One region of the Candidatus Clostridium radicumherbarum genome, then DNA from elsewhere that is predicted to be linked to it. Evidence: a T-box and tRNA genes for the amino acid it is inferred to sense, from the RefSeq annotation. Region 1 holds a T-box; the other regions hold tRNA genes.
The links. A T-box is a leader RNA that pairs with one kind of tRNA and senses whether it is charged. The one in region 1 lies ahead of proS (proline--tRNA ligase), so its partner is inferred to be a tRNA-Pro.

Region 1 (4,311 bases):
AACCTTAAGGATCTTTTACCTGGTGTAAATAACAATAACTATAGCAGATTTTTATTCTGTACTGACGACAGGCATATTCATGATTTAATTGAAGAGGGTACCATAGATAATTCAATAAGGCTGGCTATTGAAGAAGGTTTAGATCCAATTAAGGCATATACCATTGCCTCCTATAATGCAGCACAGTGTTATGGCTTAAGAGATAGAGGAGCAATTGCACCAGGCTATAAAGCAGATTTAGTTATTTTTGAAGATTTAAATAAACTTAAAATTAAAAGTGTTTTAAAACAAGGGAAAATATATGATGAAGATATAACCTATTCTACCTATAATCTTGGCTCTTCTGTTAATCTTAATAGTGTAACTTCAGAAGATTTTAAAATAAAGTTAAGGGGAGAATATGTAAATACCATAAAGCTAGTTCCTCATTCTGTGGAAACTAGAATAGGTAAAAGAAAAGTAAGGGATGAAAATGGTATTGTAAAAGCAATAGAATGTGATGAATATTTAAAAATTGCAGTATTCGAGAGACATAAAAATACTGGGAAAAAAGCAGTTGGATTTATAGAAGGCTTTGGACTTAAAAATTGTACTATAGCTCAGAGCATTGCCCATGATTCACATAATATTATTGTAATAGGAGATAATGATGAAGATATGGCACTTGCAGTGAATACTATTATAAAGCTGCAGGGTGGAACCGTAATTGTGTCTAAGGGGGAAGTGCTTGGGGAATTAAGTCTTCCTATTGGAGGTCTTATAACTTCAGATGACCCTTATATTGTAGCAGGAAAAGTTAAGAGCATGTCTAAAATTGCAAGGGAGCATGGTGTAAAAGGAGATTTTGATCCTTTCCTTACTTTAGGCTTTATGTCACTTCCTGTTATTCCTGATATAAAAATTACTACAAGGGGTATTTTTAATTATGAAAAATTTGACTTTGTAGATATTTTTACTGAAGTATAATTTAAGGTGATTAAAAATGTTTATAAGAGGAATAATTCTTGGAGCAGGTAAAGCAAGCAGAATGGGCTATAATAAACTAGCTATTAAAATAGAAAACAGTACAATTGTGCAAAGGGTAATTGAGAATGCTAAGGCATCTAAACTAGATGAACTTGTGTTTATAACTGGTAAATATGATATTTTTACAGATATTATAAAGTTTCAAAATGAAGAATATGAAACAGGTATGAGCACTTCTATTATAAAGGGGCTTCAAGGCTTTAAGGGAGAGGCTGTTATGATACTTCTCGGGGATATGCCTTTTGTAAGCAGTGATATAATAAATATACTTTATGACGGTTTCATAAAGAGTAATAAAAACATAGTAGTGCCTGTAAATGAAAGTAAAAGAGGAAATCCAGTTATTATTGGCAAAAAATATTTTAAAGACCTATTAAATAACGAAGGAGACAAAGGAGCAAGAGATATAATAAAGAATAATCCTGAAGATGTTTTACAGATTGAAATTGAAGATAGAGGTATTTTTATAGACATTGATGATGAAAATGCTGTAGGAAAGTTTTTATAATATGAAAGTGCCATTATGCAAAATTAATTTTACATAAAGGCACATTTTTTTATTAATATGCTCTACCCCAGTAAACTAGCTTTTTAGCTGGTTTTCCGCAGCAAACACAAGTATCTGCTACACTTTCCTGCTCAAAAGGCATACATCTTGAAGTAGCTCCTGCTGCTTCTTTAATAGAATCTTCACAAGCTCTGTCACCGCACCACATAGCCTTAACAAAGCCAAGCTTACTGTCTAATATTTTATTAAACTCTTCCATATTAGCTGCGATGCTTGTTTTTGTGATTTGTGCAGTCCTTGCTTTTTCTAATAGGGATCTTTGAATATCCTCTAATATCTCTGGGACTTTAGATTCTAATTCCTCTAATGAAACTACTATTTTTTCACGATTATCTCTTCTAACTAAAACAGCTTGATTATTTTCAATATCCTTTGGACCAATTTCAAGACGCAGAGGAATTCCCTTCATTTCATATTCACTGAATTTCCAACCTGGCATTTTATCACTGTTATCCATTTTAACTCTTGCAACCTTTGATAATGTATCCTTAATTTCTGCAGCCTTTTCAAGCACTCCTGCTTTATGCTGTGCAATAGGGATAATCATTAATTGTGTTGGAGCAATTTTTGGTGGTAGTACAAGGCCGCTATCATCTCCATGAACCATTATTAGTGCACCAATTAGTCTAGTAGTCATACCCCAAGAGGTTTGATGTACATATTGAAGCTTACCATTCTTATCGGCATATTGAATATTAAAGGCCTTTGCAAAACCATCACCAAAGTTATGTGAAGTTCCACACTGAAGTGCTTTTCCATCATGCATTAAGCTTTCAATGGTATAAGTAGCCTCAGCACCTGCAAATTTTTCCTTGTCAGTTTTTCGACCTTTAACAACAGGTATAGCTAAATATTCTTCGCATAGTCTAGCATATACATTTAACATTTTTATAGTTTCTTCTTGAGCTTCCTCAGCTGTAGCATGAGCTGTATGACCTTCCTGCCATAGGAATTCAGTTGTACGAAGGAAAGGACGTGTGGTTTTTTCCCATCTGACAACTGAACACCATTGATTGTATAGCTTTGGTAAGTCTTTGTAAGATTGAATTATTTTAGAATAGTGGTCACAAAACAGTGTTTCAGAAGTTGGACGTACACATAATCTTTCTGTTAATTCCTGATTCCCTCCATGAGTTACCCAAGCTACTTCTGGAGCAAAGCCTTCAACATGGTCAGCTTCTTTTTGAAGAAGGGATTCTGGAATAAACATTGGCATATATACATTCTCGTGACCAGTTTCCTTAAACATAGCATCTAAATTTTTTTGTATGTTTTCCCATATTGCATAGCCATAAGGCCTTATAACCATACAGCCTCTTACGCTTGCATAGTCAACTAATTCAGCTTTTTTTACAACATCTGTATACCATTGAGCAAAATCTTCATCCATTGGAGTAATTGCTTCAACTAATTTTTTCTCTTTTTCTTTACTCATAATCTTCCTCCTGAATTTTTATATAATAAAAGCCTCCAATCCCTAAAAAGGGACCGAGGCTAATTTTCGGCGGTACCACCCTAATTGATGCATAAGCATCCTCTTAAGTCTATTTATCGGCAGAAAGCCGCTGCATTTTATTAAGTGCAGAACTCAAAGGCGGGTTCAAAATTTATCTTTAGAAACCTTCCACCTACGGCTTCCTCTCTGTAAAAGATATTATCTTTACTATTCCTTATCATAGTTTATTTATTAAATTATCCCTACATTAAAACAATAATAGTGCAAAAGTTTATTTGTGTCAACAATTTTTTAAAGTAAATAGTTATTAATGATTATTATTCTTCATCACATTCGCATTCACCTGTATATTCTAAGGCAACTCCCATATTGACTCCAATATATGGACCACAGTTATCCTCAGCTGGAGTTATACAATAATAGGCGTAACTCCAATCTACACATGATTCATTATTCGCGCAGGGTTTAGGACAGCAAGTATGAGATATAACCTTATTTATGGGAACTGTGCTTAAGCAGCAAATATGGGAATGTGTTGTAGAGCAAAAACCACTTATGGGACGAATAGGAAGACTTATAGAAAAATTGACCTCCCCAACTGCAATAATTTCATATCCTGCTACTATTTCACATTGCTTTGGATGCTCGCATTCACAAGCTGGTAGAGTTACTTTTTGTATAATGGGATTTTTGATGCAAGACAACCCTGCCAAATTAAAACACATTTCAGGTATACAATCAGTTAGTATAAATCCTCTTGGTGCTTGCATATGACAGCAAGTTGTAATTATCTTTTTACATTCAGAATCAGCCCTATGAACATCATCTTCATCCATTGGCAAACCTGATTTATCAAAATAATATGTCTTCCCGTATTGAAAGTTATTTTCATTAATGTTATCTTTATCATCAGATGCCTTAATATCTATCCAAGATTGAAAATTATTTTTATTAGTATTATCTTTATGATCATTAGTCGTAATATCTATCCAAGATTGAAAGTTATCTTCATTAGTGTTATCTTTATGATCATTAGTCGTAATATCTATCCATGATTGAAAGTTATTTTCATCAGTCTTATTTTTATCATCATTTATCGTAATATCTATCCAAGATTGAAAGTTGTTTTCATTAGTTTTATCTTTATCATCAATTCTTATAATCTCTATGCCTTCCTTATCTAATTTATTCTCTATACTAAAGCTTTGAGCATGTATATCATTAGAAGGAACCTCACATTCATCTATGGGCAAGCTTACTT
Region 2 (4,311 bases), on a different contig from region 1:
GAAACTAGTAAAGAAATTGCTCCAGAAAGCCCTAAGAAGCAGGATAAATAAATAAATATTACTTTGAGTACATAGAATCCTATTTTAATAGAGGAATTTTCCAATTATTGTAGAACTATTTATAAGGATTAAAACTGGGGGGATTTTTATGGAAACAATAGAATTATTAAAAAATCGAATGTCACTTAGAAAATATAAAAATACACCTATTAAAAAGGAACATTTGGATATTATTCTTGAAAGTGCCATGAGAGCTCCTACTGCAGGTAATATGATGTTATATTCTATAATTGTAATAGAAGATCAGGAAAAGAAGAATATTCTTAGTAAGAGCTGTGATAATCAGCCCTTTATTGCTAATGCACCAATAATACTTATATTTTTAGCTGATATGCAAAGATGGTTTGATTATTACAATTATTGCAGCGTTAAAGAATATTGTTCCTTGAAGAACATGGATTATAATGCTCCTGATGAAGGAGACTTAATGCTTGCTTTAGCCGATGCTACTATTGCAGCACAAAATGCTGTGGTGGCTGCGGAAGCTCTTAACATAGGGTCCTGTTATATAGGTGACATTATTGAAAATTATGAAATACATAAAGAACTATTAAATCTGCCGAAATGGGTTTTTCCAGCTGCAATGCTATGTTTAGGTTATTACCCTGAGAAACAGAATAAGATTATTAGTCCAAGATTTGATAAGGAATATATAGTTTTCAAAGAAGAGTATAAAAGATTAAATAATGATGACTTCAAAGACATGTTTATTGAAAGGGAAAAAAGGCTCTCACCAGAAAATAAAGCTGAAGCTGTAAACTATGGGCAATTTATGTATGCTAGGAAAACTGGTACTGAGTTTTCTAAAGAAATGACAAGGTCAGTAAGAGAAATGCTTAAAAATTGGGGAGGAGAAAAATTATAACCTTTCACAGCTTAACTTCATAAATTATACTATAGTATATAGTTATGGAGGATGAGTTTATGATAATTGGGGTAGCAATGGCTATTATGACAGTTACAGTTATTGTTTTAATCGCCAGCTATAAATCAACAGTAACATCCATGAAAGAAAGCGATATTTATATAAAAAACCATAAAAAATACAATAATGATTAAAATAGCTGGATATTTACTCCAGCTATTTTTATGTATTTAGGATATAAAATTGGGCAAATTAGATAATAGAGAGGAGGATTTATCATGAAGAATATAAATAGAAATATAGCAATTGGTAGCATCATTGCAGCAGCAGGAATTGGAGCAGTAATTTATCCAATATTAAAAAATTCCAAGAAAAATAATATAAAAGAAAATAATTATGAAGCAGAAAATGAAGCTAGTAGACCCCAAGTTGAAATAGAAAAGGAAGATAATAAAATTGTAAAAAGTGCAAATGATGTATTATTAAATAAAATAGGAGCTACAAAGTCAGAACTTGAAGAGGCCAGAATACTAAATAAAACAGCATACGATGTAGCTATAGATAAGGGCTTTAGCAAAGAACAATTGAGGATGTTTGTAAATCAAGATAGGACCAGAGATGTAGATGAGCTTGCCCTTAATAGAAAAATAAGCAATAATGTAGCAGAAAAGGCTAAAGAAAAGATAATAGAAGATACAAATAACTGGAATGGAATGTTCTGTTAGATTTGTGGCGGAATAGTTATAAGCCTTAAGGGGAAACATATATATGAAAATATTTAATATATGAATAAATGGAGGTAGATTCTATGAATATTGATATAAGTTCTATAGCTTCAACCATAATGCCTAAAAAAAGAAGAAAGGTTCAAAATATGAAAGCAGGTGTTGGAGCACTTGGAGTACTAGCAGGAGCTGGAATAGCTTATATGGCAATAAAACAGCTTCGATAATTAAGAAATCAAATGAAGATACTGTTAATTAAAGTTACTTGCATAAAATGAGGTAAGGTGCGTTAAGTCAACGCACCTATTTTTGTCTCAGAAATATAAAAAGTCCAGTACTCGTGAACTTAATAACTGCAAGTATTCTTATTAGGTTTTGGTCGGAGTGACAGGATTTGAACCTGCGGCCTCATGCTCCCGAAGCACGCGCGCTACCATCTGCGCTACACCCCGATACAATAATAATTATATAAAAATATTATTAAGAATTCAAGAAATATAATATTACTTATTGTAATTATTACTTAAGAAGTCTAAATTTTTTATTTGGCACTGAATGAAATAGAAAATATAGAAAACGCAGAAGTGATTATTATTAACTATAATAATCACTTCTGCGTCTTCTTGGATTTCACACATGAACGCCAAAAAATCCTATATGGGTAATATTTCTAATAAAAGAGCTATTTTTATTTATCCTTATCTCTTTCTTTATCTCCAATTCCTCTAGTAGGAACCGTGGAAATAATAAAGCCCACTAATATTGATACAAGCGCTGGAGCTGCAATATTTATGTACTGAATATATCTGGTTTTATACAAAATAAGTGCTGTAGCTCCTGTAATGATTAAAGCGGCAAGGAAAATCAATATTACAAACTTAGCAAATGAACTTAAAAACTTTTCATATAATCTATGCCTTGTTGGACCACTAATAATGCTTCTAAAGATGAAGTAAGAAACTAATATTAATACAATATCTGCACCAGCAGAAATTAAAAAATTTCGCATTTGAAATCCTCCTTTAAGTCGGAACACTGAGTAGTTAAAGACTACTCGCTCCCGCTCATAAAACTACCCGTTAAAGTCCATTTAGGACTTTAACCTCCTAAAATATGATTGCACTTAGTAAATGATTAAATGGATCTTATAAGTATTTTTACCAAATCTATTATTTTTACGCAGGTAAGTAAAAATAATTATTGAGTTTATAATATGATATTACATTTTTATTAATTAAATAAGCTGTTTTAAGGGAAATAATATGAATAATTATACTATAAAGCAAGAAATTTATTGCATAAAAATACGGTAACGTTTTCAAGACAATATATTAACAATTATTGGATTAATTAATAAAATTATTGGAAATAGACATAAAACATATGTACTATATTAAAATTTTTTTGCATAAATATGAATATAAATAGTTGCATAATTATTAATTGGATAGTATAATAATGCATGTACTTAATAATCAACAGTTAATTTTTTAGTAAAAATATGAGAATGTAAATATTAATTATGTTTACATACAAAATTAGAGGGGGAAATAATATGAATAATAAACTTAAACAAATTATAGCTGTATCTACTATTGCAATTATGGCGCTTGGTTTCACTGCTTGTGGCAAAAAAGATATTAGTGCATCAAGTAATACCGCAGCAACAACAAAGGTGGATAAAATTAAGAAAGCAGGACAATTAGTTGTAGGCACAAGTGCTGATTACCCTCCTTATGAATTTCATAAATCAGTTTCAGGTAATGATGAAATTGTAGGCTTTGATATTGAAATCGCCAAGGAAATAGCAAAGGACTTAGGCGTAAAACTTGTAATTAAAGACATGGATTTCAAAGGATTATTAAACGCATTGGAGTCTGGAAATGTTGACATGGTTTTAGCTGGAATGACACCTACAGAGGAAAGAATGCAAAGTGTAGACTTCTCTAACATATACTATAAGGCAGCTCAAACCTTAGTTGTTAGAACTGAGGACAAGGATAAAATTAAGACAATTGATGATTTAAATGGAAAAGGTCTTGGTGTACAAAAGGGATCAATCCAAGAAGATATAGCAAAGAACCAGCTTCCAAAGGCTCAGGCTAAAGCATTAGGAAAGATAACTGATATAGCACTTGCTTTAAAAACAAAGAAAATAGACGCTGCTATAATTGAAAGCCCAGTTGCAACTTCTTATGTAAATGCCAATAAAGACTTTTCTATTTCTGATATTAAGTTAAAAACAGAAGATGCTGGTTCTGCTGTGGCAGTTAAAAAGGGAGAAAAGGATTTAGTTGATGCAATTAACAAAACTTTAGATAAGCTTACAAGCAGCAAGGCTATCGATAAGATGGTTATTGATGCCAACAATTTAGTGGAATAGAGTATTTTACAACTTAGGAGGCAGAAACATTGGATTTTTCTTTTTTACCTAAATACTATATGTTTTTTTTAAATGGAGCTAAATTCACAATTGTTCTAGCAATCTTTACTGTGATTTTTGGTGTAATTCTTGGAGTTATTCTAGCATTAATGAGAATATCAAATAATAAGATATTGAATTTTATTGGAGCAGCTTATGTTGAATTTATAAGAGGCACCCCTGTACTTGTTCAGGTATATATAATTTATTATGCGCTTCCAAGCCTTCTAGGTATTAAT
Region 3 (4,311 bases), on a different contig from region 1:
AACTTTATATACATCCATTATACACCCAAATGATTAGCTAAATATTTATATAAAATTTAAAAGCCTTGTTATATCAAGGCTTTACCAGCTTCTAGCCAATATTTAGACCCTAAGAGAGCCACGGAAGCCCCTGCTACCATAATATGATTCTGCTCCATTCCTTATTGTTTTACTTATTATGGTTTAATGATTTCTTTACCACCCATATACATTGCAAGTGGTTTTGGAATTGTGACTGAACCATCCGCATTTAAATTGTTTTCTAAAAATGCTATCAACATGCGCGGCGGTGCAACAACTGTATTGTTCAGTGTATGCGGTAAGTAGTTTCCCTTTTCTTTGTTTCTAACTCGAATGCCTAATCTGCGAGCCTGTGCATCACCTAAATTAGAGCAGCTTCCAACTTCAAAATATTTTTGCTGTCTAGGAGACCATGCTTCTACATCAATACTCTTTACTTTTAAATCCGCCAGGTCCCCAGAACAACATTCTAAGGTACGTACAGGAATATCTAAGGAGCGAAAAAAATCAACGGTATGCTGATATAGTTTATTGAACCACAGAGCACTTTCTTCTGTTTTGCAAAGGACGACCATTTCCTGCTTTTCAAATTGATGAATGCGATATACTCCTCGTTCTTCTATACCATGTGCCCCTACCTCTTTACGAAAGCATGGAGAATAGCTGGTTAATGTTTGAGGGAGCTGTTCTTCATCCAAAATTGTGTCAATAAATTTACCTATCATAGAATGCTCGCTTGTTCCAACCAGATATAAATCTTCACCCTCTATTTTATACATCATATTTTCCATTTCAGAAAAACTCATAACCCCGTTTACAACATTACTGCGTATCATAAAAGGTGGAATATAGTAAATGAACCCTCTATCAATCATAAAATCACGCGCATAGCTGAGAATTGCAGAATGCAGTCGTGCAATATCACCACAGAGATAATAGAACCCATTCCCACTAGTTTTTCTTGCACTGTCGAGGTCAATACCATGGAGTTTTTCCATAATATCTGTATGATATGGTACCTCAAAATCAGGTACAACAGGTTCTCCAAAACGTTCAATTTCAACATTTTCACTATCATCTTTACCTATTGGTACCGTAGGATCAATGATATTGGGAATAATCAACATTCTATCATGAATTTGAGCCTCAAGTTTATTTTCCAACATTTCTAATTCCGTAAGCTCCTCAGCAATAGCTGCAATCTTAACCTTGACTTGCGCAGCCTCTTCCTTAAGCCCTTTGGACATCAAAATGCCAATTTCTTTACTAATTAAATTCCGTTGATTTCTAAGAGCATCCCCTCTTGACTTTGCATCTCGATATTCCTCATCGAGCTTAATCACTTCATCAACCATTGTTAACTTTTGTTCTTGAAATTTCTTCTTAATATTGTCTTTTACAACCTCTGGATTTGTGCGTAAAAATTTGATATCTAACATATTTTCCTCCTTAATTAAGTGCGTTTTTATCACTATTTATTTAGAAAAATAAAAATCCCTCCGTCCCATATAAATAATATGGGACGGAAGGATTCCGCGTTGCCACCCAAATTGTCAGCTAGTTTGCCAACCACTCGAAGGTGCTATAAAGGGCGCTACCCTACGGCTCATCACCGACAGCTACAAAAGTGGAAGGCTTAACCTCTCACCGGTTCACACCAACCACCGGCTCTCTGTAGAGATTCATAAACTATAGCTTTTATCATCACTGTAATACAATATTTTATTATACTTATTATAAACAGTTTATTAGAGGTTTACAAGTGAAAAATTTATTTTCTAACAAACCTATAAATTCTTAAAATACAGCACAAATCCGAACCTTATCCAGCAATTAGGTTCGGATTATCATAGTTTGGTCTGGGTAACAAGATTTGAACTTGCGACCTCTAGAACCCCATTCTAGCGCGCTACCATCTGCGCCATACCCAGATATTAAAGTAATATTTTCGTTGTTTAACAAAATATATTATAAACTGCTTACTAAAAAATTTCAATACTTTTGGCATAATTACTCTTATTTAGCTGTAATCTACTTTAAATTACCAATCTTATCAAAGGGATAGACTCTATAAATTGCTTTTCCCTCTACTTGATCAATATCTATAAGGCCAAACTTCCTGCTATCTTTACTAACTGGTCTGTTATCACCCAAAACAAATAATTTGTTATGTCCAACTTTAGCAGGAAGTTTAAAATCTCCATTTAAAGTTTTTCCCTTAACATATGATTCTTCAAGTTTATTACCATTTATGTAGACATATCCATCCTTAATATCAATTTCATCGCCTTCAATACCGATTACCCTTTTTACTAATCTATTATGTGATTCAGTTACTTCCTTTACACCATTAAATAGAGATACCATACTATTTATATTTCTTAATGTGTCATCAATAACAGTTCCTTTTTCTTCATTTTCAAGAAATATAATAATATCTCCCCGTTTAGGTTCTGAAAAGTTATAACTCAATTTATCTACTATCAATTGCTGATTTGTGAACAATGTATTTTCCATAGAACTTTGTTGTACTTGAACTTTAGCAAAAACCTTGCTATTAAGTAAAGTTACAATAAAAAATGCTCCTAAAATTGTAAAAAACCAGCTTCTAATTTCTTTTATAACCTTTTTCTTATCCTGCACGTTCACACCTCCATAAAATCATATAAATTGTCTATTTATATAATTATATATCATATAATTCCAAATATTCAAATATATTTAAAACTCATTTAATCAGCAATAGAAAAGAGAGCAAGCTGCTCTCTTGAATTTATTGGTTAAACTATAAAGAAATTGTTTCTGTTACTTGAATATATTTTTAGTAGTTTAATTCTACCCAGAAATTTGTTATATTACTAATCTATCCAGGATATAAATCCATGTTATTTAAATTTATCAGGAAATTGTTTTACAACTCCATCTGAAAGCACATCGGCAAAGTTTAAGATGTGAGTATAACCTTTGTCAAAGGCTGCAATGTCAGCATCCCAATTCTTATTCAATCTTGAGACAGCTTCTGCTGCTGTTAACTGCAAGTGCTTATATAACATTTCTTGTAGAACAGGCTTTGACCAATTTGGGTTTGCACTACTTAAGAAGCTTGCTATTTTATCCGCGTTCTCGTACCACAGCTTATTATATTTGTCTAAATCAGCTTTATTAGAAGCTTTAGCAGCATCTACAACTTGACCTGCAAGCTGTATGTGTTCCTTTAATAAAGCAGTAAGCTTTTTTGAATTTTCTTCCCCATAATATGGTTTATAAAGTGCACCGATATCATCTTGATTTCTAAGAAGTCTTTCTAATACTTTACCCTTATCTTCAAGGTTAGCCAAGTCACTTATAATGTAATTTCTGGTCCAAAAAACGTGATCGCTCCATAGCTTTCTTTGTTCTTGTTTAAAATCAACTGCCTTTTGACTTAAGCAAGGTTTTCCTATGCTTACATTTTCAGCTGCATTTACATTTAAGGGTAATGCTGAAACCATAAATAAAAAAGCTGCTAATAATAATGTTACTATTTTTTTCATAATCCTTTTCCTCCATCTTATGTATTATGAATTTATTATTTGCGAAATATAGAGGATTATTTAAACTTTTAAAATAAAATCAAAAAGAAAAACTATTGAGAACTTGTTTAAGACTCAATAGTTTTATGACTCAATATTAAAAATTTGATTAAATATAATATTCATGCATAACTTATATGTTTAATTAAAGAATTATGCAGATTAGTCCACCGGTACCTTCGTTTATGATTTTTTGAAGAGTTCTTTGAAGTTTTACTTGTACATCTTCAGGCATCTTATATAATTTATTTTGAAGCTCTTCTTTAACAAGGATTTCAAGCGGCTTTCCGAACATATTACTCTGCCATATTTTAGACTTATCATTTTCAAACTGCTCTAATAGTGACTTCATAAGCTCTTCGCTTTGCTTCTCTGTACCCATAATCGGAGATATTTCAGTTTCAATATCAGCCTTTATTAGATGTAGAGATGGAGCACTTGCTTTTAGCTTAACAACACACCTGCTGCCCTGTTTAACAAATTCAGGTTCCTCTAGTTTCATCTCAGAAAGCTGTGGAGCAACTAAGCCATAACCAGTTTCCCTAACATCTTTTAATGCAGCTGCAATCTTATCATATTCAACTTTTGCCCTATTTAAATCGTACATTATAGCTAGGAGTTCATTTTCACCTTTAATGTCACAATTGCAGACTTCGCTTAATACCTCATAAAATAAGGTGTTTTTAGGATTTAAAGCAACTCTAGCTGTACCATTTCC

Region 2: it encodes a tRNA-Pro, which carries the amino acid that the T-box ahead of proS (proline--tRNA ligase) is inferred to sense. The anticodon was not compared.
Region 3: it encodes a tRNA-Pro, which carries the amino acid that the T-box ahead of proS (proline--tRNA ligase) is inferred to sense. The anticodon was not compared.

The regions. Positions count from the first base shown of each region.
Region 1 is NZ_JBJHZY010000004.1:306,658-310,968, reverse strand. Features, by position in the region: gene ade (adenine deaminase) at 1-966, shown strand, start outside; gene ACJDUH_RS17450 (nucleotidyltransferase family protein) at 983-1,534, shown strand; gene proS (proline--tRNA ligase) at 1,587-3,029, opposite strand; T-box leader at 3,075-3,280, opposite strand; gene ACJDUH_RS17440 (hypothetical protein) at 3,368-4,311, opposite strand, start outside.
Region 2 is NZ_JBJHZY010000003.1:293,689-297,999, forward strand. Features, by position in the region: gene ACJDUH_RS15380 (hypothetical protein) at 1-51, shown strand, start outside; gene ACJDUH_RS15385 (nitroreductase family protein) at 149-925, shown strand; gene ACJDUH_RS15390 (hypothetical protein) at 985-1,119, shown strand; gene ACJDUH_RS15395 (hypothetical protein) at 1,204-1,650, shown strand; gene ACJDUH_RS15400 (hypothetical protein) at 1,734-1,877, shown strand; tRNA gene ACJDUH_RS15405 (tRNA-Pro) at 2,027-2,102, opposite strand; gene ACJDUH_RS15410 (hypothetical protein) at 2,339-2,659, opposite strand; gene ACJDUH_RS15415 (transporter substrate-binding domain-containing protein) at 3,206-4,033, shown strand; gene ACJDUH_RS15420 (amino acid ABC transporter permease) at 4,063-4,311, shown strand, end outside.
Region 3 is NZ_JBJHZY010000001.1:1,773,145-1,777,455, reverse strand. Features, by position in the region: gene serS (serine--tRNA ligase) at 177-1,460, opposite strand; T-box leader at 1,537-1,735, opposite strand; tRNA gene ACJDUH_RS08545 (tRNA-Pro) at 1,877-1,952, opposite strand; gene lepB (signal peptidase I) at 2,053-2,664, opposite strand; gene ACJDUH_RS08535 (glycosyltransferase) at 2,907-3,554, opposite strand; gene spoIVA (stage IV sporulation protein A) at 3,739-4,311, opposite strand, start outside.